Tomitella gaofuii: one gene and its partner. The protein of the gene in region 2 binds, or shares a complex with, the protein of the main gene of each other region. Links are inferred from orthologs where the notes say so. Each region holds a gene or a part of one and is shown on either strand. Other genes may lie near its edges.

Region 1 (10,034 bases), 660 kb from region 2 along the record:
GCCCTCGTCGTCCTGCCAGGGCACCCGGAAGATGATCTGGCGCTCGGGTTCACACAGCCGTTCGATCAGGCCCGCATCCGCGTAGTGCGGGTAGCGCTCGAGGACCACCGACAGTGATTCGAAGACCTCCGCGACGGCCTGGTGGAACAGCGGCTCGCCCGCGTTCCGCTTGACCACCTCGTCATAGATCCTGCTCACCTGACCATTACCGGTCACACGTCACCTTCTTTCAGCACACTTATCGATCCGTACTCGGATTGCTCCGGAAAGCACCAAGCGGTCAATCTATCCTGGACGAGGCCGTCGCCGGAAACCGACGCCGAAGGCAGCACGCCCGGCCGGGGCCGGGCGGACCTTCAGCGCCAGGCGAAGACCGGCTGCTCGAAGTCCGCCACACGGGTGTGCTCACCGTGCAGTACGACCTCGCGGAACTGGTAGATCACGGCCGCGGTGGGTGCGTGAAGATATCCACCGCGCCACGGCAACTTTATCACCGGGCGCTGCGACTGCGGAATCCGATCGAACAGAGGTTCCACATCGAGCTCGTCGAACGGGACGAAGAACACCTCCGCCACCTCGCCCGGGTTCGCCGTGGTGCCACGGTCCGCCCCGGCCCAGAGCACGACGGGGGTCATCGTGTAGCCCGATCGGGTCGTGTAGTCGTCGAGCAGCCCCAGCACGGCACCGTCGGGCAACGCCACGCCGAGCTCCTCGGCGAGTTCGCGCCGCGCGGCGGTGGGCGCGTCCTCCCCCGGGTCCATCCTGCCGCCGGGCAGCGCGAACTGGCCGGGATGCTTGCGCAGCGTGAGCGACCGGCGCGTCAACCAGATGCCGGGAACGCCGGCGCGCGTCGACACCGCCAGTGCCACAGCCGATCCGACGGAACTCTGCTCGCCGGCATCGCCCGTGTCCTGACGCGTGAACGCGGATACCGCGCGCCGGACGTCGTCCTCGGTGACCGAGCCGGGACCGAGCCGCGCTGCGGCAGCGGCAGCAGAACGCGTCGGCGCGGGGACGAAATCGTGCCCGTCCATGCTCCCCCCGCTCGTATCGCCCCGGCCCGCGTCGCGCATGTCCATTTCCCGAGGGTATCCCGGTTCCCGCGTCGGACCGACTCGCCCACCGCCGGTTCGAGCACCTTCTATACGTGTTTCGCGGGGATCTCGTGCGCGTGGTGCATACCCGACGCTCGGAATGGCGCAACCGATCCACGCCCGGGACGTGAATGCAGAAAAGCCCCGGGACACCGCAACTGCGATGTCCCGGGGCTTCCCAACGTCGGGCTGGCGGGATTCGAACCCACGACCCCCTGACCCCCAGTCAGGTGCGCTACCAAGCTGCGCCACAGCCCGTGACGCCGCGGGGAACGAGCCCTCCCGCAGCACCAGGAAGAACAGTACCGCAGGCGGGGTCCAACCTGCTAATCGGCCCCCTACCTGCGGCGATCCCGATAGGTGATTCCGATCGGCGCGTCCGCTACTTCTTGCGCCGGTCGCGCTTCTCGCGCACACGCACCGAGATGCGCACAGGGCTGCCGGCGAAGCCGAACTCCTCGCGCAGCCGTCGCTCCAGGAACCGCCGGTACCCGGCCTCGAGGAAGCCGGTGGTGAACAGCACGAACGTCGGCGGCCGCGTGCCCGCCTGGGTGGCGAACATGATGCGGGGCAGCCTACCCCCGCGCATCGGAGGCGGAGTCGCGGCGACGACCTCCTTGAGCCAGTTGTTCAGCCGGCCCGTCGGCACGCGCGTGTCCCAGGATTCCAGTGCGGTCTCCATGGCGGGCACCAGCTTCCGCACGGCCCGCCCGGTGAGCGCCGAGACGTTCACCCGCTGCGCCCACGGCACCCGGTGCATCTCGCGGTCGATCTCGCGCTCGAGCTCATAGCGCCGGTCCTCGTCCACCAGGTCCCACTTGTTGTAGACGACGACGAGCGCGCGCCCCGCGTCCACCACCATCGACAGCACACGCAGGTCCTGCTCGGTGATCGGCTGCGAGGCGTCGATGAGCAGGATCGCCAGCTCGGCCGCGTCGATGGCGGAGCGGGTCCGCAGCGACGCGTAGAACTCGGTGCCGCTCGCCTGCCGCACCTTGCGCCGCAGCCCCGCCGTGTCGACGAAACGCCAGACGCTGCCGCCGAGCTCCACGAGCGTGTCCACGGGATCGACGGTGGTGCCCGCGACGTCGTGCACCACTGCGATCTCGCCGCCGGAGAGCTTGTTGAGCAGGCTCGACTTGCCGACGTTGGGCTTGCCGACGAGCGCGACGCGCCGCGGCCCGCCGACGGGCGCGGCGGTGTCGCGCGGGGTCTCCGGCAGCGACTCGAGGATCAGGTCGAGCAGGTCGCCCGTACGTCGGCCGTGGATGGCGCTGACAGTGTGCGGCTCGCCCAGCCCCAGCGACCACAGGGCGGCCGCGTCCGCCTCGACGCGGCTCGAGTCCACCTTGTTCGCCACCAACAGCACCGGGGTTGCGGAACGCCGCAGAATCCGGGCGAAGGCCTCGTCGGTGGCGGTGGCGCCCACGGTCGCGTCCACGACGAGCAGGATCGCGTCGGCCTCCGCCATGGCCGTCTCGGCCTGCCGGGCGACGGCCTTCTGCAGCCCCACGGCGTCCGGCTCCCAGCCGCCGGTGTCCTGCACCATGAACCGACGACCCGCCCATTCCGCGGTGTAGGCGACCCTGTCGCGCGTCACGCCGGGCACGTCCTCCACGACCGCCTCGCGCCGGCCGATCAGCCGGTTGACCAGCGTGGACTTGCCCACGTTGGGCCGGCCCACGATCGCCAGCACCGGGAGCGGAACGGCGTCGGCCTCCGCCTCCTCGGCCAGCTCGGCGTCGAGCGCCGTCCAGTCGGACTCGTCGCTCCAGATGCCGTCCACGGCCGCCCCGCCGTCCACGGATCCCGGACGACCGATGCCCTGCGCGTAGATGTCGCCTGTTTCGGTGGTGCCGCCGGCGTCGGCGCCGCGGCCCGCGTCGTCACTCATAGGGCTGCTCCCATGTTCTCGCGCGCAAGCTCGGTGAGGAGCTGCACGACGTCATCGAATCCCAGGTCGCTGGTGTCAACCACGCGCGCGTCGTCGGCCGGCCGTAGCGGCGACGCGACGCGCGTGGAATCCAGGTGATCGCGCCGGCGGACCGATTCCAGCACCGCGGCATAGTCGTCCGCGCCGCCGGCCGAGACGTTCTGCCGGTTGCGCCGGTGCGCGCGGGCCTCGGCCGTGGCGGTGAGGAAGACCTTCACGTCGGCGTCGGGCAACACCACGGTGCCGATATCGCGCCCCTCGACCACCATCCTCTCCCGCGCCCTACCGAGGGCACGCTGCACTTCGACCAGCGCCGCACGCACCTCCGGAACCGCCGACACCGCCGACACCGCCGCCGTCACGGCGTCGCCGCGGATCTCCGCGGACACGTCCTCCCCGTTCAGCAGGATCTCCTCGACGAGCGCGTCTGATCCGACCGACACGGGCAGCCCGCGCACCGCGTGGGCGACGGCCACCGGGTCGGTGGTGTCCACCGCGCCGCGGAGCACGTGCAGCGTCGCCACCCGGTACATCGCGCCGGTGTCGAGGTATCCGGCGCCTATCCGGTGCGCCACCTGACGGGACACGCTGGACTTGCCGGTGCCCGAGGGACCGTCGATGGCCATCGTGAAGCGGTGCGCCCCCGACGGTGCCGCCGCGCTCACATCCCCACCTTGGCGTAGAGCTCGGCCACCTCGGCGCCACGGAGCACGCGCAGCGTGCCCGGGCGCTGGTCGCCGAGGGAGATGGGGCCGACGTCGGTGCGCACCAGCTCCAGCACCGGGTGGCCGACCTCGGCGAACAGCCGGCGCACGATGTGCTTGCGTCCCTCGTGCAGCACCACGCGGACCATGGTGCGCGTCTCGCCGAGGTCCACCACGGAGAACTTGTCGACGTGCACCGGACCGTCCTCGAGCTCCACCCCGTCCGACAGAATCCGGCCCAGGTTGCGGGGGATCCGGCCGTCGAGCGTCGCCAGGTAGGTCTTGAGGATCTCGTACGACGGATGCATGAGACGGTGGGCCAACTCGCCGTCGTTGGTGAGCAGGATCAGACCCTCGGTCTCCGCGTCGAGCCGGCCGACGTGGAAGATCCGCTGGCCCGCCATGACCCGCTCGGCGACGATGTCGCCGATGCACGGGCGGCCCAGGTCGTCGGACATCGTCGACTGCCATCCGCGCGGCTTGTTCAGCGCCAGGTACACCATGTCCTGGTCGATCACGATCCGGGCCCCGTCGACCCGCACCACCGACTCGGTGGGGTCGATGCGCATCCCCTGCCGCGTGACGATCTGGCCGTCCACCTCCACGCGTCCGCGGTCGATGAGGATCTCCGCGGCCCTGCGGGACGCCACGCCGGCCTGCGCCAACACCTTCTGCAGCCGCACGCCCTCGCCGGAGCCGCCGGAGCTTCCCGAGAACGAGGTGGCGGCGGGCCCGTCGGACTGGTTGCGCGCCGGGCGCGCGAAGCTCAGCATCGCCGGTTCGCGCTTGGTCCGCGTGGGCTTCGGCTTGCGCTGCGCCCCGGCCTTGCCGGCAGCGCTTCTGCCCGCGGCGCCCTTCGACGCGGCGCCCTTCGACGCGTTGCCCTTGGCGGTACCGCCTTTGTGCGCACCGCCGCGCCCTGCACCGCTCTTGCCGGGCGCTCCGGGCCTGCCGGCCCGTGCAGGTTTCCGCGCGGGGTGTCCGCCCTGCTGCGGGGAGCCGCCCGTCCTGCCGCGCTGCCGGCCCTCGCCGCCGTTGCCGCCGTGTTCACCGCGCGCGGGCCTGCCGGGCTGCGCGTCACGTGCGGGCTTGCGTCCGTGCGGCCTGCCGGCCCTTGCACGGTCGTCTCCCCCGGCGCGGGGGTGTCGGTCTCGATCCGGTGTGCCATCTCGGCGAGCGGGTCTCATCAGTGATCGTCCACATCTATTTCGGTTGTGTTCTCCTCGGCCGCGGAGGAGCGCGCGTGCATCTTCATGACCCGGGGATCGTCGTCGAGGTTGTCGCCGATGTACTCGATGACGTCCTCGTCCGGCAGCAGTGGCGCCAGCGGCGGAAGGTCCTCGAGCGAGTCCAGCCCGAGCCGTTCGAGGAACAGTCCGGTGGTGGCGTAGAGCGTCCCGCGGGTCTCGGGGTCCGGTCCGGCCTCGGTGATCAGTCCCCGCGCCACAAGAGTACGCATCACGCCGTCCGCGTTGACCCCGCGCACCGCCGCGACGCGGGTACGGGTCACCGGTTGACGGTATGCGATCACCGCCAGCGTCTCCAGCGCGGCCCTCGTCAGTGTGGCGCGCGTCCCGTCCAGCAGCAGCCGCTCCACGTACGGCGCATACTCGGTGCGGGTGAACAGGCGCCACCCGTCGCCGGTGAAGCGCAAGTCCATACCGCTGCCGGAGTCGTCGTAACGTCGGGACAGCGCCGCCAGCCGCGCCTGCGCACGCGCCTCCGGGATTCCGATCACCCCCGCGCACACTGCGACGGGCACCGGCGCGTCGGCCACAAGGAGCAGCGACTCGATGATGGCGTCCACGCGCTCATCCTCCGGGGGCGCAGCCTCCCGCTCCATGCCGGCGTCGACACCCGCACTGTCGCCACCGGCACCACCGGACGTCGTCATGCGTACTCCTCATCGTCGATGTCGTCGGCGCCGCCCTCGCCGGTCCATTCCACCAGCAGATCGCCGAGCGGTTCGGGTTGGTCGAAGGTGACGGCGCGCTGCCGGTACAGCTCCAGCAGGCCCAGGAAACGGGCGACGATCTCCAACCGGGTGCCGCATTCGTCCACCAGTTCGGTGAATGTCGCCCGCGCGTCGGCGCCGCGCTTCCGCAGCAGTGCGACGATGCGCTGCGCGTGCTCCTGCACCGACACGCGCGGCGCATGCAGGTGGTCCAGGCCCACCGACGGGACCTCCCTGGGGCGCATGGCGTAGGCGGCGATCTCCGCGAGCCGCTCGGGCGCGGCGCCGATCCGCACCTCCGGCAACAGGTCCGTGAACCGCTCCTCCAGCGGCACCGCCGCCGGATACCGCTGCAGCGCCGCCGCCTCGAGCTCCCGGAAGAGCTCGGCCACCTGCTTGTACGCGCGGTACTGCAGGATCCGCGCGAACAGCAGGTCGCGGATCTCGAGCAGTTCCAGGTCCGCCTCGTCCTCCACTTCTCCCGACGGCAGCAGCCGCGCCGCCTTGAGGTCCAGCAGTGTGGAGGCGACGACGAGGAACTCCGTCGTCTGGTCGAGGCCCATCTGCGCGCCGAGCTGTTTGGTGTAGGCGATGAAGTCGTCGGTCACCACGTGCAGGGCCACCTCGGTGACGTCCAGGCGGTGCTGGCCGATCAGCTGCAGCAGCAGGTCGAAGGGCCCCTCGAAGTTCTGCAGCCGGACGGTGAAGCCGCCGCCGTCGGCTGCGCCTTCACCGGCCGCGGCGTCTGCCACGGCGGCGTCAGCCCGCCCGGCCGGGTCCGGTGCCGGGCCTGCCGCGGTCACCGGCCCGTGCGGTGGATGACTTCGCGTGCCAGCGTCCGGTAGGACTGCGCGCCCGTGGATTTCGGGGCCCAGGTGGTGATCGGTTCACCCGCCACGGAGGTCTCCGGGAATCGGACCGTCCGCGAGATCACGGAGTCGAACACCGCGTCGCCGAAGACCTCGACCACCCGGGACATGACCTCCCGCGAGTGCAGAGTGCGCGCGTCGAACATCGTGACGAGGATGCCCTCGAGCGTCAGACGCGGGTTGAGGCGATCGCGGACCTTGTCGATGGTGTCGTTGAGCAGGGCGAGCCCGCGCAGGCTGAAGAACTCGCACTCCATGGGGATCAGCACGCTGTCCGCACACGCCAGCGCGTTCACCGTGAGCAGGCCCAGCGACGGCTGGCAGTCGATCAGCACGTAGTCGTAACGGTCGAGCACGGGGTGCAGCACGCGCGCCAAGGCCTGTTCCCGCCCGACCTCGCTGACCAGCTGGATCTCCGCCGCCGACAGGTCGATGTTGCTGGGCAGCAGGTCCAGCCCCTCGACGCGTGTGCGCATCACGACGTCGTCGATGTCCGCTCCTCGTTCGACGAGGAGGTTGTAGACGGTGCGTTCGAGATCGTGGTGCGCCACACCGAGCCCCGCGGAGAGGGCCCCCTGCGGGTCCAGATCCACCATGAGCACCCGGCGCCCGCACTCCGCGATCGCGGCGCCGAGGTTGATCGTGGAGGTGGTCTTGCCCACCCCGCCCTTCTGATTGCACATCGCGATCACCCGGGCTGTGCCGCCGCGGGGCGCCGGCCCCGGCTCGGGGATCTCGCGCACCGGACGCCCGGTGGGGCCCAGTTCCACGGCCTCCGGGGACGCCGCGTCGTCCGACCTGCGCTCCGGTGACCCGAACAGCCCGCCGTCCCCGGCCTCCGCGATGCCGCGATCGGATGCCGGCGGTTGCGCTGCAGTCACAATCGGTACTCCCCTCCGCTCGACGCGGGCCCGTTCCGTCGCGGCCAGTCTATTGTCCGACGCCTCCATGCGGAGCCTATCCGCCCGAGGGCCCGGGCCGCACGGCACCGTCCCCGCCCGGCTGCACGCCCGCGGACTCCGGCGGAACGTCACCGCGCCCGCGGGTGCGCACCGGCCCAGACCTCCCGCAGCGCGGTGACCGTCACCATGGTGTACACCTGCGTGGTCGACACCGACGCGTGCCCCAGCAGTTCCTGCACCACCCGCACATCCGCACCCCCGTCGAGCAGGTGCGTGGCGAACGAGTGCCGCAAGGTGTGCGGGGACACGCCCGCCGTGATCCCCGCGCGCGACGCTGCATCCTGCAGCACCTGCCATGCGCTCTGTCGCGACAGCCGTCCGCCGCGGGCATTGAGGAACATCGCCGCTCCCCCCCGCTTGGCCAGGGCGGGCCGGCCGCGCACCAGGTACGCGTCGATCGCCGCGACCGCCGGCCGTCCGACCGGGACGATGCGCTCCTTGCCGCCCTTGCCCGACAGGATCACCGAGCGCGTCTCCGCGTCGATGTCGTCGATGTCGAGTGCGATCGCCTCGGAGATCCGCGCCCCCGTCGAGTAGAGCGTCTCCAGCAGCGCCCTGTCCCGCAGTCCACGCGGTACCGCCGTCGCCCCGGAAGCGCCGGCCTCGGCCCCCTCCCCGGCACCTCCTGCGGCGTCGAGCAGCCGGAGCACCTCGTCGACCGTCAGCGCCTTCGGCAGCCGGCGGCCGGCGCGCGGCGGGTGCACCTCGCGTGCCACGTCCGCGGGGATGAGCCGCTCGGCCGCCGCGAACTTGTGCAGCCCGCGAGCCGCGACCAGGGCGCGCGCCGCGGAACTCGCCGCCAACGGCGGCACCCCCTCGACGGGGTCGCCGCGGCGGAGGTCCGCGAGGAATCCCGCCACCGTCGCCTCCGTTGCATCGGCGAGGTCGTGCACGCCCAGCGCGCGCAGGTAGCGCCCATACCGGTGCAGGTCGCGCGCGTAGGAGGCGAGCGTGTTGCGGGCCGCACCGCGCTCCACCGCAAGATGGTCCAGGTACCCGCGGATCTGCGTACTCAGCGCGTCGGCCCGCGCCGACGCCGCCTCGAGCTTGTCCGCGGGATCCATCTCAGCGGCCGCCCCGTGACCGTGCTCGCGCGGCGAACGCCGCGGCGGTCACCGGCGGCGGGGTATCCGGCGTGCGGGTCCGCCCGTGACCTGTGCGCACCGCGGACACCGCCAGGATGCCTGCGACGGCCGCCGCGTTGACGATCTCACCGGCGAACACCATCGCCATCGCCTCGCCCAGCGGGACGGACCGCACCTCGAGGTCGGCCTCCTCATCGTGCGCCTCGGGGCGGCCCACGTGCGTGATCCCCTCCGCCAGATACACGCGCAGGGTCTCGTCGGTGAATCCGGGCGACGCGGCCAGGTCCACGAGCACCGACCAGCGGGACGCCGCGAGCCCCGCTTCCTCGTGCAGCTCGCGTTGCGCGCCCGCCAGCGCCTCCTCGCCGGTGACGTCCATCAGCCCGGCGGGAAGCTCCCAGATCCGCCGCCCCAGCGGGTGCCGGTACTGCCGGATGAGCGTGATCCTGTCGTCCTCGTCGACGGCGGCGATGACCACCGCCGCATGGTGCTCCACCACCTCGCGGCGCGCAGTGGCGCCGCCCGGCATCGCCACCTCGTCCACTCGCAGGGCCACGATCGCGCCGTCGTAGACCGTCTCGGATCCCGCCACGGCGAAGTCGTGGCGGTCGCCGCCCGCAGCACCGTCGTCGCTCATGGGGCGCTCAGTCCTCCGCCATGGGGTGTTCAGTCCTCTGCGCCCGCGGGCACCCGCGCGGTGTCCACGTCGCCGTCCTCGGCCGGTTCGTGCCCCGCCGGCCCCTGCGCGTCGTCACGGCCGGGGATGTCCACCGGCAGCCGCTCCTCCGCCTTGTAGGCGAGCGCCGCGGCGACGAACGCGTCGAACAGGGGATGCGGGCGGGTGGGCCGGCTCTTGAGCTCCGGGTGCGCTTGCGTCGCTACGAAGAACGGGTGGGCCTCCCGCGGCAGTTCGACGAACTCGACGAGCCGGCCGTCCGGCGACGTCCCGCTGAACACCAGGCCCGTGGACGCGAGCCGCTCGCGGTAGGAGTTGTTCACCTCATAGCGGTGGCGATGCCGTTCACTGATGGTCTCCGCGCCGTAGGCCTGCGCCACGACCGAGCCGGGCAGCAGCTGCGCCGGGTAGGCGCCCAGACGCATCGTGCCGCCGAGGTCCGCCTCGCCCGCGACCGCGGCCTCCTGGTCGGCCATCGTCGAGATCACCGGATCGGGTGTGTCCGGGTCGAACTCCGTCGACCCGGCCTGCGTGATGCCCGCCGACCGCGCCGCCTCGATGACCACGCACTGCAGCCCCAGGCACAGGCCCAGCAGCGGGATGCCGCGTGTGCGAGCGAACCGGATCGCCCCCAGCTTGCCCTCGATGCCGCGGATGCCGAACCCGCCCGGGATGAGCACGCCGTCCACGTCGCCCAGCGCCGTGTGCGCGCCCGCCTCGGTTTCGCAGTCGTCCGAGGGCACCCACACGATCTCGA
Region 2 (11,253 bases):
GGGGGTCGGCTTCCGCTGGTGGACGCGGTCGCGGGCGCTCGAGCTCGGGCTGGTCGGCAGCGCCACGAACACGGTGGACCGGCGCGTGCTCGTCGTCGCCGAGGGGCCGTCGGCCGCGTGCGGGAGGCTGCTGGAGCTGCTCGAATCGGGCCGCACGCCCGGCCGGGTCGACAACGTCGTCGCCTCGTGGGGCGCGCCGCGCGGCGGGCTCGACGGGTTCGTCGAACGATGAGCGCCGCCGCACCGGGTACCTGCCGGTAAGGTTCAGGACCATGATCGTCGGGAGCGGGTGCGTCGTCGTCGGGAGCGGTGGCGGATGCATCTGAAGAGCCTCACGCTCAAGGGCTTCAAGTCTTTCGCCTCGTCGACCACGCTGCGGTTCGAGCCGGGGATCACCTGCGTGGTGGGTCCCAACGGCTCGGGCAAGTCCAATGTGGTCGATGCGCTGACCTGGGTCATGGGCGAGCAGGGGGCCAAGGCGCTGCGCGGCGGCAAGATGGACGACGTGATCTTCGCCGGCACGTCCGGGCGTTCCCCGCTGGGCCGCGCCGAGGTCACCTTGACCATCGACAACGCGGACGGCGCCCTGCCCATCGAGTACTCCGAGGTGTCGATCACGCGTCGAGTGTACCGCGAGGGCGGCGGAGAATACGAGATCAACGGCTCGTCGTGCCGGTTGATGGACGTGCAGGAGCTGCTCAGCGACACCGGCATCGGCCGCGAGATGCACGTGATCGTCGGTCAAGGCCGCATCACCGGGATCCTCGAATCGCGTCCGGAGGAACGCCGGGCCTTCATCGAAGAGGCCGCCGGGGTGCTCAAGCACCGCCGCCGCCGGGAGAAGGCGGTGCGCAAGCTCGATTCGATGCAGGCGAACCTCAGCCGGCTGACGGATCTCACGACGGAGCTGCGCCGCCAGCTCAAGCCGCTCGGCCGCCAGGCGGAGGTGGCGCGCCGGGCGCAGACCGTCCAGGCCGACCTGCGCGATGCGCGTCTGCGGCTGGCGGCGGACGACCTGGTGGCGCGGCGCGCCGAGATGGAGCAGGGGGCCGCGCAGGAGGCCGAGCTGCGCGCACAGCTCGAGGCCGCGCAGGCCGAGTTGGACGACGCCGCCGGGCGGCTCGCGGAGGACGAGGAGGCGCTCGCCCGTCTGGAGCCGGAGGCGAAGGCGGCACAGCAAGCCTGGTTCCGCCTGTCGGCGCTGGCGGAGCGGGTCGACGCCACCGTCCGGATCGCACACGATCGCGCGGCCACTCTCGCTACGGAACAGCAGGACGCACCGGGACGCGACCCCGACGAGCTCGACCGGCAGGCGGAGCGAGCGGCCGAGGAGGAGGCCGAGCTGGAGCAGTCGGTGGAATCGGCGGCAGACGTGCTCGCCGCGGCGCGGGAGGCGCTGGACGAGCGCGAACAGGTCGCCGCGGAGGCAGAGCGCGCCCACGTGGCGGCGGTGCGGGCGGTGGCCGACCGGCGGGAGGGGCTCGCGCGCCTGGTGGGCGAGGTGAACACGCTGCGCAGCCGCACGGAATCGGTGGACGCGGAGGTGACGCGCCTCACCGAGGCGATGGTGCAGGCGCAGGAGCGCGCCGCCGCGGCGCACGACGAGTTCGCGCAGGCGCAGGCGCAGGCCGACGAGCTGGAGGGCGACGAGGCCGCCCTGGACGAGCGGCACGAGCACGCCGCCGCGGAGTATGAGGCGGCCGAGGCGCGGGTGGCCGAGCTGCGCGCCGGCGAGCGGGAGGCGGAGCAGAAGGTGGTCTCGCTGCGCGCCCGCATCGAGGCCCTGGAAATGAGCCTGGCGCGCAAGGACGGCGCCGCATGGGTGCTCGAGCGGGCGGGTCTCGGTGACGCCGCGGGCGACGCGGCCGCCACCACCGACGCGGCCGATGCCGCGCAGGGGTCCGCCGACGGCGTGGTGGGCAGGCTCGCAGAGCGCATGCGCGTGCGGGCCGGGTACGAGCGGGCCGTCGCTGCGGCGCTCGGACCCGCGGCGGAAGCGGTGGCGATGCGCGACGCGGACGCGGCGGCAGGCGCCATCGCGGCGCTCAAGGAAGGCGAGGCGGGCAGGGCCGCGTTCATCACCCCGGCCGCCGGTCCGGCGCAGGCCGGGCCTGGCCCGGGGCCCGACGACGGCGCGCTCGCAGGGGGCGCGGTGTGGGCGGAGACCCTGGTGGACGTCGACGGCGACCTGGGCGCGGCGGTGCGGTCGCTGCTGTCGCGGGTGGCGGTCGCCGACGATCTGGCGGCGGCCTTCTGCACGGTCGAGGCGTCGCCGGCGGTGCGCGTCGCCACGCGCGACGGCGACCTGGTGGGCCACGGCTGGTCGGTGGGCGGCTCGGAGTCGGCCACGAGCATGCTCGAGGTGCAGGCTGCGGTGGACGAGGCGGGCGAGGCCGCGGTGGCCGCGTCCGCGCGCGCCGAGGAGCTCGCCGCAGCGCTGGCCGGGGCGGTGGCCGAGGCGGATGTGCGGCGCGAGAACGCCGAGGTGACGCTCGCGGCCCTGACGGAGTCGGACGCGTCCATGTCGGCGGTGTATGAACAGCTCGGCCGGCTCGGGCAGGCGGCCCGCGCCGCGGAGGCCGAGCACGGACGCCTGAGCACGCAGCGGCAGGAGGCCGAGGCGGGCCGCGAGGAGACGGTCGCCGCGCTGACCGGGCTGGAGGAACGGCTGCGCCTTGCCGAACAGTCCGTTCCCGGTGACGATGAGCAGGAGGCGGGCGACGGCGCGCTGGCCGAGGCGCGGGACGATGCGGTGGCCGCGGTATCGGAGGCGCGCGCGGTGGAGGTGGAGGCCCGGTTGGGGCTGCGGACCGCGGAAGAGCGTGCGGCGGCGTTGCGCGGGCGGGCCGACGGGTTGCGTCGCGCGGCGGCGGCCGAACGTCAGGCGCGGGAACGGGCCGAACGGGCCCGGCTGCGGCGCCGGCGGGCTGCCGGCGTCGCCACAGCGGTCTCCGAGACGGGGGCGGTGGTCGCGGAGCGGCTCGCGGCGGAGGTGTCGTGGGCCGCGCAGGAGCGCGACGGCCTGGAGTCGCAGCGCGTCGAGCGGTCCGAGCGCGTGCGTGAGACACGGGGGCGCGTGACGGAGCTGACGCAGACGCTGCACACGCTCACCGACGCGGCGCACCGCGACGAGATGGCGCGGGCGAAGATCGCACTGCGCATCGAACAGCTTGAGGAGCAGATCCTCGAACAGAACGGCATGGCACCGGACGACTTGGTGTCCGAGTACGGCCCGCACGTTCCGCTGCCGCCGTCCGAGCTCGAGATCTCCGAGTACGAGCAGGCGCGGGAGCGGGGCGAACAGGTGGTGGCGCCGGCGCCGATGCCGTTCGACCGTGCCACCCAGATGCGCCGGGCCAAGCAGGCGGAGAAGGACCTGCGCACTCTCGGCAAGGTGAACCCGCTCGCGCTCGAAGAGTTCGCGGCCATGGAGGAGCGCTACAACTTCCTCGCCACGCAGCTCGAGGACGTGAAGAAGGCGCGCCAGGATCTGCTCGACGTGGTCGACGAAGTGGACGCGCGCATCCTGCAGGTGTTCACCGACGCCTACGCGGACGTGGAGCGCGAGTTCGTCGACGTGTTCGCCACGTTGTTCCCCGGGGGCGAGGGGCGCCTGGTGCTCACCGACCCGGAGGACATGCTCACCACCGGCGTGGAGGTGGAAGCGCGCCCGCCGGGCAAGAAGGTCAAACGGCTGTCGCTGCTCTCCGGCGGGGAGAAGTCGCTCACCGCGGTGGCCATGCTCGTCGCGATCTTCCGTGCACGTCCGTCGCCGTTCTACGTGATGGACGAGGTGGAGGCCGCCCTCGACGAGGTCAACCTGAACCGCCTGATCAGCCTGTTCACGCAGCTGCGCGAGCGTTCGCAGCTCATCGTCATCACGCACCAGAAGTCCACGATGGAGATCGCGGACGCCCTGTACGGGGTGAGCATGCGCGGCGACGGCATCACCCAGGTCATCTCCCAGCGCATGCGCGGGGTGGACCTGGGTGACGTGCCCGTGACCGAGTGAGCAGCCCGGACCGTCGCCGGTGGCGTGCGGTCAGGCGGCGAAGTCGCGCCGGTCGGGCTCGCCGCGGTACCGGGCGCGGCGGCCGTCGATCCCCAGCCCGCGCCACAGCCGCCGGGAGACCGGGTTCATCAGGCCCAGCTCGTCGGCCAGCGTGCGCATGTCGTCGAAGTAGCCGGACATGATCTGACGCGAACGCGGACTGTCCCAGAACGCCTCGCGGATGACCGCGTCGGGGATGTCGAACCTGCGGGCGAACTCCTTGGGCGGGGTCATGATCTCGCCGGCCAGCCACCGCATCGCCACGGGGAAGAGCACCGAGCACGTGGCCCGTGACGCCCGGCCCATGCGGGGCATGTGCGTCCGCAGGAAATCGCCGGCGAAGGAGATGTGCCGCGCCTCCTCGGCGATGTGGATCTGCATGACCCGCTGGACCAGCGGCGGCAGTTCGACGTCGTGGCGCAGCAGGGACTTCTGGTAGTGGTCGATGGGCTCCTCGCCGCCGAGGATGCCGATGAACAGGACCACGTAGGCGTATCCGCCGGCCAGGCCGATGAACGGGGACGCGCGCCGGAACGCCGGCCGCATTCCGGGCACGTCGACCCCGATGCGGTTGACGAGTTCCTGGAACATCTGGATGTGGTTGCACTCCTCGGTCATCTCGTGGAGGCAGTAGCGGAACTCCGGCGAGTTGTTCGGCAGTGCCGTCACGTAATGCATGAGGCCGCGGATGAGGATGGTCTCGAACGATGCGCCGACCTTGATCGCATTGGCCTGGCGCCAGCGGCCCATGGCGATCCGGCTGTCCAGCGGCTGGTCCTGGTACCACTGTGTGGCGCCCAGCGGGTCGATCGCAGGCGAGAGGACCCAGCGCGGATCCTGCGGGTCGAGCGCCAGGGCGGGGTTGTCCCAGTCGATGTCGAGGTACGGGTGGAAATGCTTGTCCACCGACCCCTCCGAAAGGGTGCGCAGCATCCGCCGGTACTGCGGCGACAGGCCGGGGGCGTGGGCGGCGCGGCGGTCCACCGCGGTGTCGGAATCCTGGAGAGTCATGCCGGCCTCCCGAAACGATCGATGGAACGTTACCTGTGTCACACAGTTTAGTGTGACCGAATGTCGCATGCAAGAGGTCGGTGCGTCGGGTGCGTGCGCGAGCGCCGGGGCGCCGGAGCGGATGTGACGCCGGTCCGGGGCTGCTGCGATGATGGGGCGCGTGAACTCAGCACTCTGGATCGTCATCGCAGTCGTGGCGGCGCTGGTCGTCATCGCCATCGTCGCCGGGGCGGTGCTTTACCGGCGCCGGCAGATCAGCTTCACCCCGCCGCCGGAAGCCGGGATCGAGGAGCGCAAGGCGAAGCCCGGGGGGTATACGACCTCGTCCGGGTTCGACTTCAGCGAGGGCTCAGGGGGTTCCGGTGGCGTCGCGGCGCCCGAGCGTCCGCGGGAACCGGAACCCGCCGCGCGGCCGGAGTCGCCGGCGCCGGTCGTTCCGCCGGAGTCTGCCGCCCCGGCCGCGTCGACTGCTTCCGCTACGCCTGCCGCTCCTGTAGAGCCTGCTGTCCCTGAAGGACCCGCGGCCCCCGCGGAGGAGACAGCACCGTCGGCGGAGACCGCACCGCCGGTGGAGACCGCACCGCCGGTGGACGGTGCGACGACCGCCCCCGCAGAGCCCGAGGCCCCCGCTGAGCCGGCGGAAGCGCCGGCGGAGCCGGAAGCGCCCGTGGGGACGCCCGTCCCCACTGCGGAACCGGAGACTCCGGCCGCCCCCGCAGAACCCGAGCCCCTTGCCGCGCCCGAGGCCCCGGCAGCGCCCGCAGCCCCTGCGGCGCCCGCGGAGGAGATCGCGCCCACCGATGGCAGGCTCGAGCGCCTGCGCGGCCGCCTGTCCCGCTCGCAATCGGCGGTGGGCAAGTCGCTGCTCGGGTTGCTCGGCGGCGGCGACCTGGACGAGGACGCCTGGGAAGAGGTCGAGGACACGCTCATCATCGCCGACCTCGGCGCCGCCACCACGGACAAGATCGTCACGCGGCTGCGCGACCAGATGGCGACCCGGTCGGTACGGACGGAGGACCAGGCGCGCGCGCTGTTGCGTGAGGTCCTGGTGGACGAGCTCCAGACCGCCAACGCGCGGTCGGTGCGCGCGCTGCCGCACAGCGGAAGCCCCGCGGTGCTGCTGGTCGTCGGCGTCAACGGCACCGGCAAGACCACGACGACCGGCAAGCTCGCGCGGGTACTCGTCGCGGACGGCCGGCGCATCCTGCTCGGCGCGGCGGACACGTTCCGCGCCGCTGCCGCCGACCAGCTCGAGACCTGGGCCGACAGGGTCGGTGCCGAGGTGGTCCGCGGCAAGGAGGGCGGCGACCCGGCCGCGGTGGCCTTCGACGCGGTGGCGCGCGGCATCGAGCAGGGCGTCGACGCGGTGCTGGTGGACACCGCGGGCCGGCTGCACACGAAGACCGGCCTGATGGACGAGCTCGGCAAGGTCAAGCGTGTCGTCGAGAAGAAGGCGCCGGTGGACGAGGTGCTGCTGGTGCTCGACGCCACGGTGGGGCAGAACGGGCTCACGCAGGCCCGGGTGTTCGCGGAGGTCGTCGACATCACCGGCGTCGTGCTGACCAAGCTCGACGGCACGGCGAAGGGCGGCATCGTGTTCCAGGTGCAGCACGAGCTGGGCGTGCCGGTCAAGCTCGTCGGCCTGGGGGAGGGGCCCGACGACCTCGCGCCCTTCGACCCGGGCGCGTTCGTGGACGCGCTGCTGGGGTGACCCGACCGCGCGTCACATCGGCGTAACACGGCGGGCCGCAGAGTTTGCACAGCCGCAACATCGTGCCTGCGAACCCGTAACACGGGTTGCGCAGGATGGTTCCCGACGGAGAAGAGGGTCGGGGTCGTCCTGCGGTAGCCGGTGGCGCATTCCGCGGCAGGCCCCTCCGCATGACACGGCCGGGCGCGGTCCCGGCCGGGAGGGACGGTGGTCCGCGTGTCGGTGATGACGGGATCGGTGTGGGAGGCGGTCGCCCCGGACGGGGTCGTGCTGCAGGCGGTCGGCGCGGGGTCGCCGGACGCGGGGAACACGGCGTGGGTGCTGATCAGTGCGGGACTGGTCATGCTCATGACGCCGGGGCTCGCGTTCTTCTACGGCGGCATGGTGCGGGCGCGCAGCGTGCTGAACATGATCATGATGAGCTTCAGCGCGCTCGGTGTCGTCGGGGTGCTCTGGGTGCTGTTCGGCTTCTCGGCGGTGTTCGGCGATTCGGTCGGCGGAGTCATCGGCGACCCGCTCGACTTCGCCGCGCTCGGCGGCATCCTCCCCGAGGGCGCGGGCGACGCCCCGCTGGTGGGCACCATCCCGGCTGCGGCCTTCGTGATCTTCCAGCTCATGTTCGCCTCTATCACGGTGGCGCTGATCTCCGGGGCCGTCGCGGACCGGATGAAGTTCTCCGCGTGGTTGGTGTTCGCGGGGATCTGGGCCGTGCTGGTGTACTTCCCGGTGGCGCACTGGGTGTTCGCCGCGGACGGGCTCGTGTCAGGGGAGGGCGGCTGGATCATCTCGGACCTGCACGCCATCGACTTCGCCGGCGGCACCGCGGTGCACATCAACGCCGGCGTGGCGGCGCTGGTGCTCGCGACGGTGCTGGGCGTGCGCCGGGGGTGGCGTACCCACCCGTCGCGGCCGCACAACCTGACGCTGGTGATGATCGGCGTGGCGCTGCTGTGGTTCGGGTGGATCGGGTTCAACTCCGGGTCCGCGCTGGCGGCCGACGGCGCGGCGGCGTCGGTGCTGGTGATGACGATCGTGGCGGCGTGCGCCGGCATGCTCGCCTGGCTGGTGGTCGAGCGCATCCGGGACGGCCACCACACCACGCTGGGCGCGGCCTCCGGGGTCGTCGCGGGCCTGGTGGGCATCACCCCCGCGTGCGCGTCGGTCGACGTGGTGGGGGCGTTGGTGATCGGCGTGGTCTCGGGTGCGGCCTGCGCCCTGGCGGTAGGGGTCAAGTTCCGCCTCGGCTACGACGATTCGCTCGACGTGGTCGGTGTGCACCTGGTCGGCGGGCTCATCGGGACGCTGTTGGTGGGGCTGTTCGCCACGTCCGCCGCGCCCACCGGCGTGGACGGGTTGTTCTACGGCGGCGGGGCCGACCAGTTGTGGCGGCAGGCCGTGGGAGCCGCGGCGGTGATGGTCTACGCCGCCGTCGTGACGACGGTGATCGCCCTGGCGGTGCGGGCATGCATAGGGCTGCGGGTGGACCCGGAGGACGAGATCGCCGGGATCGATCTGAGCCAGCACGCCGAGTCCGCCTACGACTGGGGCCGCACCGCCGGCCGGCAGGTGCCAAGCCCCGGGCACGCCGGAATCGACCATTCCGCCGCGGAGTCCGGCGTCCGGGGTGCCGATCCGGCCGCAGCGGGGCAGGATCGTGAGTATGCGGTGACCGGTGGCGGGCGCGGGCCGTCGTGAGGCACTCGCCGGCGGTGCCGCTGCGTCGGGCGGCGGTCGTCGCGACGGTATCCTCGGCGCCTCCGGAACCCCTGACCTGGGGCCACGACGAAGGAGTCCACGTGAAGCTCGTGACCGCAATCATCCGCCCCGTGGCGCTCGATGAGGTCGAGGCGGCGCTGAGTGCCGCGGGGGTGCACGGGATGACGGTGACCGAAGTGCGGGGCCGCGGCCGGCAGAAGGGGCACACCGAGCTCTACCGCGGCAGCGAGTTCGCGGTGGACATGCACACGAAGGCCAAGGTGGAGGTGGTCGTCGCCGATACCGCCGTCGACGCGGTGGTCGCCGCGCTCGTCGCGGCGGCCCGGTCCGGTGACGGCGACGTCGGCCGGGTCGGCGACGGCAAGGTGTGGGTGACCCGGGTCGAGCAGGTGGTGCGGGTGCGCACCGGGGAGCTGGGCGCGGACGCGGTGTGATCCCGCCCGGCCGTGTGATCCCGCCCGGCCGTGTGATTCCGCTGGGGGGTGTACTTCCGGGCCCGCGCGGTGCGCCCGCGCGGCGGTGGCGGCGCACTCGCTAGGCTGTCGGGGTGCCGCAGTCCTGCGTGCGGCACCCCGATACACCACCAGAGCAAGCGAACGGGAGCGCAACCGGTGTTCGAATCCCTCTCCGACAGACTCACCTCGTCGCTCAAGGACCTGCGCGGCAAGGGCAAGCTGTCGCCCGCCGATATCGACGCCACCTGCCGCGAGATCCGCCTGGCCCTGCTCGAGGCCGACGTCGCACTCCCCGTGGTCCGTGAGTTCATCAAGAACATCAAGGAACGCGCCAAAGGGGCGGAGGTCTCCGGTGCGCTCAATCCGGCGCAGCAAGTGGTCAAGATCGTCAACGAGGAGCTCATCGGCATCCTCGGCGGCGAGACCCGGCGGCTGAACCTCGCGAAGACGCCGCCCACGGTGATCATGCTCGCGGGCCTGCAGGGCGCGGGCAAGACCACGCTGGCCGGAAAGCTGGCGGTGTGGCTGCGCGAGCAGGGGCACACGCCGATGCTCGTCGCCTGCGACCTGCAACGGCCCAACGCCGTCACGCAGTTGAAGGTGGTCGGCGAGCAGGCCGGGGTGCCCGTGTACGCGCCGCATCCCGGCGCGAGCAGCGAGGGCGAGGCGCAGGGGGCCGGTGTCGGCGACCCGGTCGCGGTGGCGCGCGCGGGTGTCGAGGAGGCCCGCACCAAGGTCCACGACGTCGTCATCGTCGACACCGCCGGACGGCTGGGCGTCGACGAGGTTTTGATGAAGCAGGCCGCGGACATCCGCGACGCCGTGCAGCCGGACGAGGTCCTGTTCGTGCTTGACGCGATGGTGGGCCAGGACGCGGTGAGCACCGCGGACGCCTTCCGCGAGGGCGTCGGGTTCACGGGCGTGGTCCTCACCAAGCTCGACGGCGACGCGCGCGGCGGCGCCGCGCTGAGCGTCCGGCAGGTGACCGGCCGCCCGATCATGTTCGCCTCCACCGGCGAGAAGCTCGGCGACTTCGACGTGTTCCACCCGGATCGCATGTCGAGCCGCATCCTGGGCATGGGCGACCTGCTCAGCCTCATCGAGCAGGCCGAGCAGGTCTTCGACGCGCAGCAGGCGGAGGCCACGGCCCAGAAGATCGGCAGCGGCGAGCTCACGCTGGAGGACTTCCTCGAGCAGATGATGGCCATCCGCAAGATGGGTCCGCTCGCCAACCTCGTCGGCATGCTCCCCGGCGCCGGCGACATGAAGGAGGCGCTGGGCCAGGTCGACGAGAAGCAGCTCGACCGGGTTCAGGCGATCATCCGCGGCATGACCCCGGCCGAGCGCGACAACCCGAAGATCATCAACGGCTCGCGCCGGCTGCGCATCGCCAACGGGTCCGGGGTGACGGTCACCGAGGTCAACCAGCTCGTCGAGAGGTTCTTCGAGGCGCGCAAGATGATGTCGGCCATGGCCGGCCGCATGGGCGGCCCGGGCGGCCACGGCAAGGGCAAGGGCAAGCGGGGCAAGAAGGGCAAGAAGGGCAAGAAGGGCGGGCGCGGTCCCACGCCGCCCAAGGTCAAGGGCGGCTTCCCCGGCGGCATGCCGGGCGGATTCCCGGGCATGCCGGGTGGGATGCCCGGCGGGATGCCGGACCTGTCGTCGATGCCGAAGGGCCTCGACAAGCTGCCCCCGGGGCTTGAGGGCATCGACCTGTCGCAGCTGGATCTGCCCGGGAAGGACGGGAAGGCGAAGTGACCGGGCCCGGCGCGCCGGGCCTCGGCGACGAAGGGCCGTGGCGGATCAGGGGCACCGCGCTCCCCGGCGGTGAGCGCGTCGAGTGGTATCTGCACCACGGGCGGCTCACCACCGCGCCGGTCGCCGGGGCGCGCGACCTCGGCGACGGCGGCTGGCTGCTCCCCGGACTGGTGGACGCGCACTGCCACGTCGGCGTCGGGCGCGGCAGCCGCGGCGTCGGCCCCGACGAATGCCTCGCGCAGGCACGCCTCGAACGCGACCGCGGAGTCCTGCTGGTCCGCGACTGCGGCGCTCCCGTCGACACCCGGGGCCTCGACGCGGTCCCCGGGCTGCCGCGGATCATCCGCGCCGGGCAGCACCTGGCACGGCCCAAGCGCTACCTGCGCGAGCTCGGGCTGGCCCTCGACGATCCGGCGCAACTGCCGGACGCGGTCGAGGAGCAGGCGCGGGCCGGCGACGGGTGGGTGAAGCTCGTGGGCGACTGGATCGACCGCTCCGTCGGCGACCTGGCCCCGCTCTGGGACGACGACATCCTCGCCCGGGCCATCGCC

The links.
Region 1: the proteins of smc (region 2) and H4F70_RS09490 are in contact, whole or in part, in a crystal structure (PDB 3ZGX), measured with the Bacillus subtilis proteins. The link is inferred for Tomitella gaofuii from one-to-one orthologs.

Annotation. Positions count from the first base shown.
Region 1 is NZ_CP059900.1:2,027,100-2,037,133, reverse strand. The notes cover bases 4,556-7,548. They hold H4F70_RS09490 (segregation and condensation protein A), read right to left. Parts: upstream 6,489-7,548; coding sequence 5,622-6,488; downstream 4,556-5,621. Other genes in these bases: H4F70_RS09485 (ParA family protein), read right to left, coding at 6,485-7,375; scpB (SMC-Scp complex subunit ScpB), read right to left, coding at 4,918-5,625; H4F70_RS09500 (pseudouridine synthase), read right to left, coding at 4,556-4,918. Outside these bases: gdhA (NADP-specific glutamate dehydrogenase), read right to left, coding at 1-216; H4F70_RS09520 (NUDIX hydrolase), read right to left, coding at 357-1,079; ribosome biogenesis GTPase Der, read right to left, coding at 1,477-2,988; cmk ((d)CMP kinase), read right to left, coding at 2,985-3,653; more of H4F70_RS09500, read right to left, coding at 3,689-4,555; site-specific tyrosine recombinase XerD, read right to left, coding at 7,585-8,580; H4F70_RS09475 (NUDIX domain-containing protein), read right to left, coding at 8,582-9,238; H4F70_RS09470 (CTP synthase), read right to left, coding at 9,268-10,034. UniProt on the Bacillus subtilis protein: Participates in chromosomal partition during cell division. May act via the formation of a condensin-like complex containing Smc and ScpB that pull DNA away from mid-cell into both cell halves.
Region 2 is NZ_CP059900.1:2,679,211-2,690,463, reverse strand. The notes cover bases 1-4,212. They hold smc (chromosome segregation protein SMC), read left to right. Parts: upstream 1-316; coding sequence 317-4,012; downstream 4,013-4,212. Other genes in these bases: H4F70_RS12485 (AurF N-oxygenase family protein), read right to left, coding at 4,043-4,212; H4F70_RS12495 (acylphosphatase), read left to right, coding at 1-232. Outside these bases: more of H4F70_RS12485, read right to left, coding at 4,213-5,062; signal recognition particle-docking protein FtsY, read left to right, coding at 5,214-6,773; H4F70_RS12475 (ammonium transporter), read left to right, coding at 6,999-8,468; H4F70_RS12470 (P-II family nitrogen regulator), read left to right, coding at 8,570-8,923; ffh (signal recognition particle protein), read left to right, coding at 9,101-10,702; H4F70_RS12460 (amidohydrolase family protein), read left to right, coding at 10,699-11,253. UniProt on the Bacillus subtilis protein: Required for chromosome condensation and partitioning.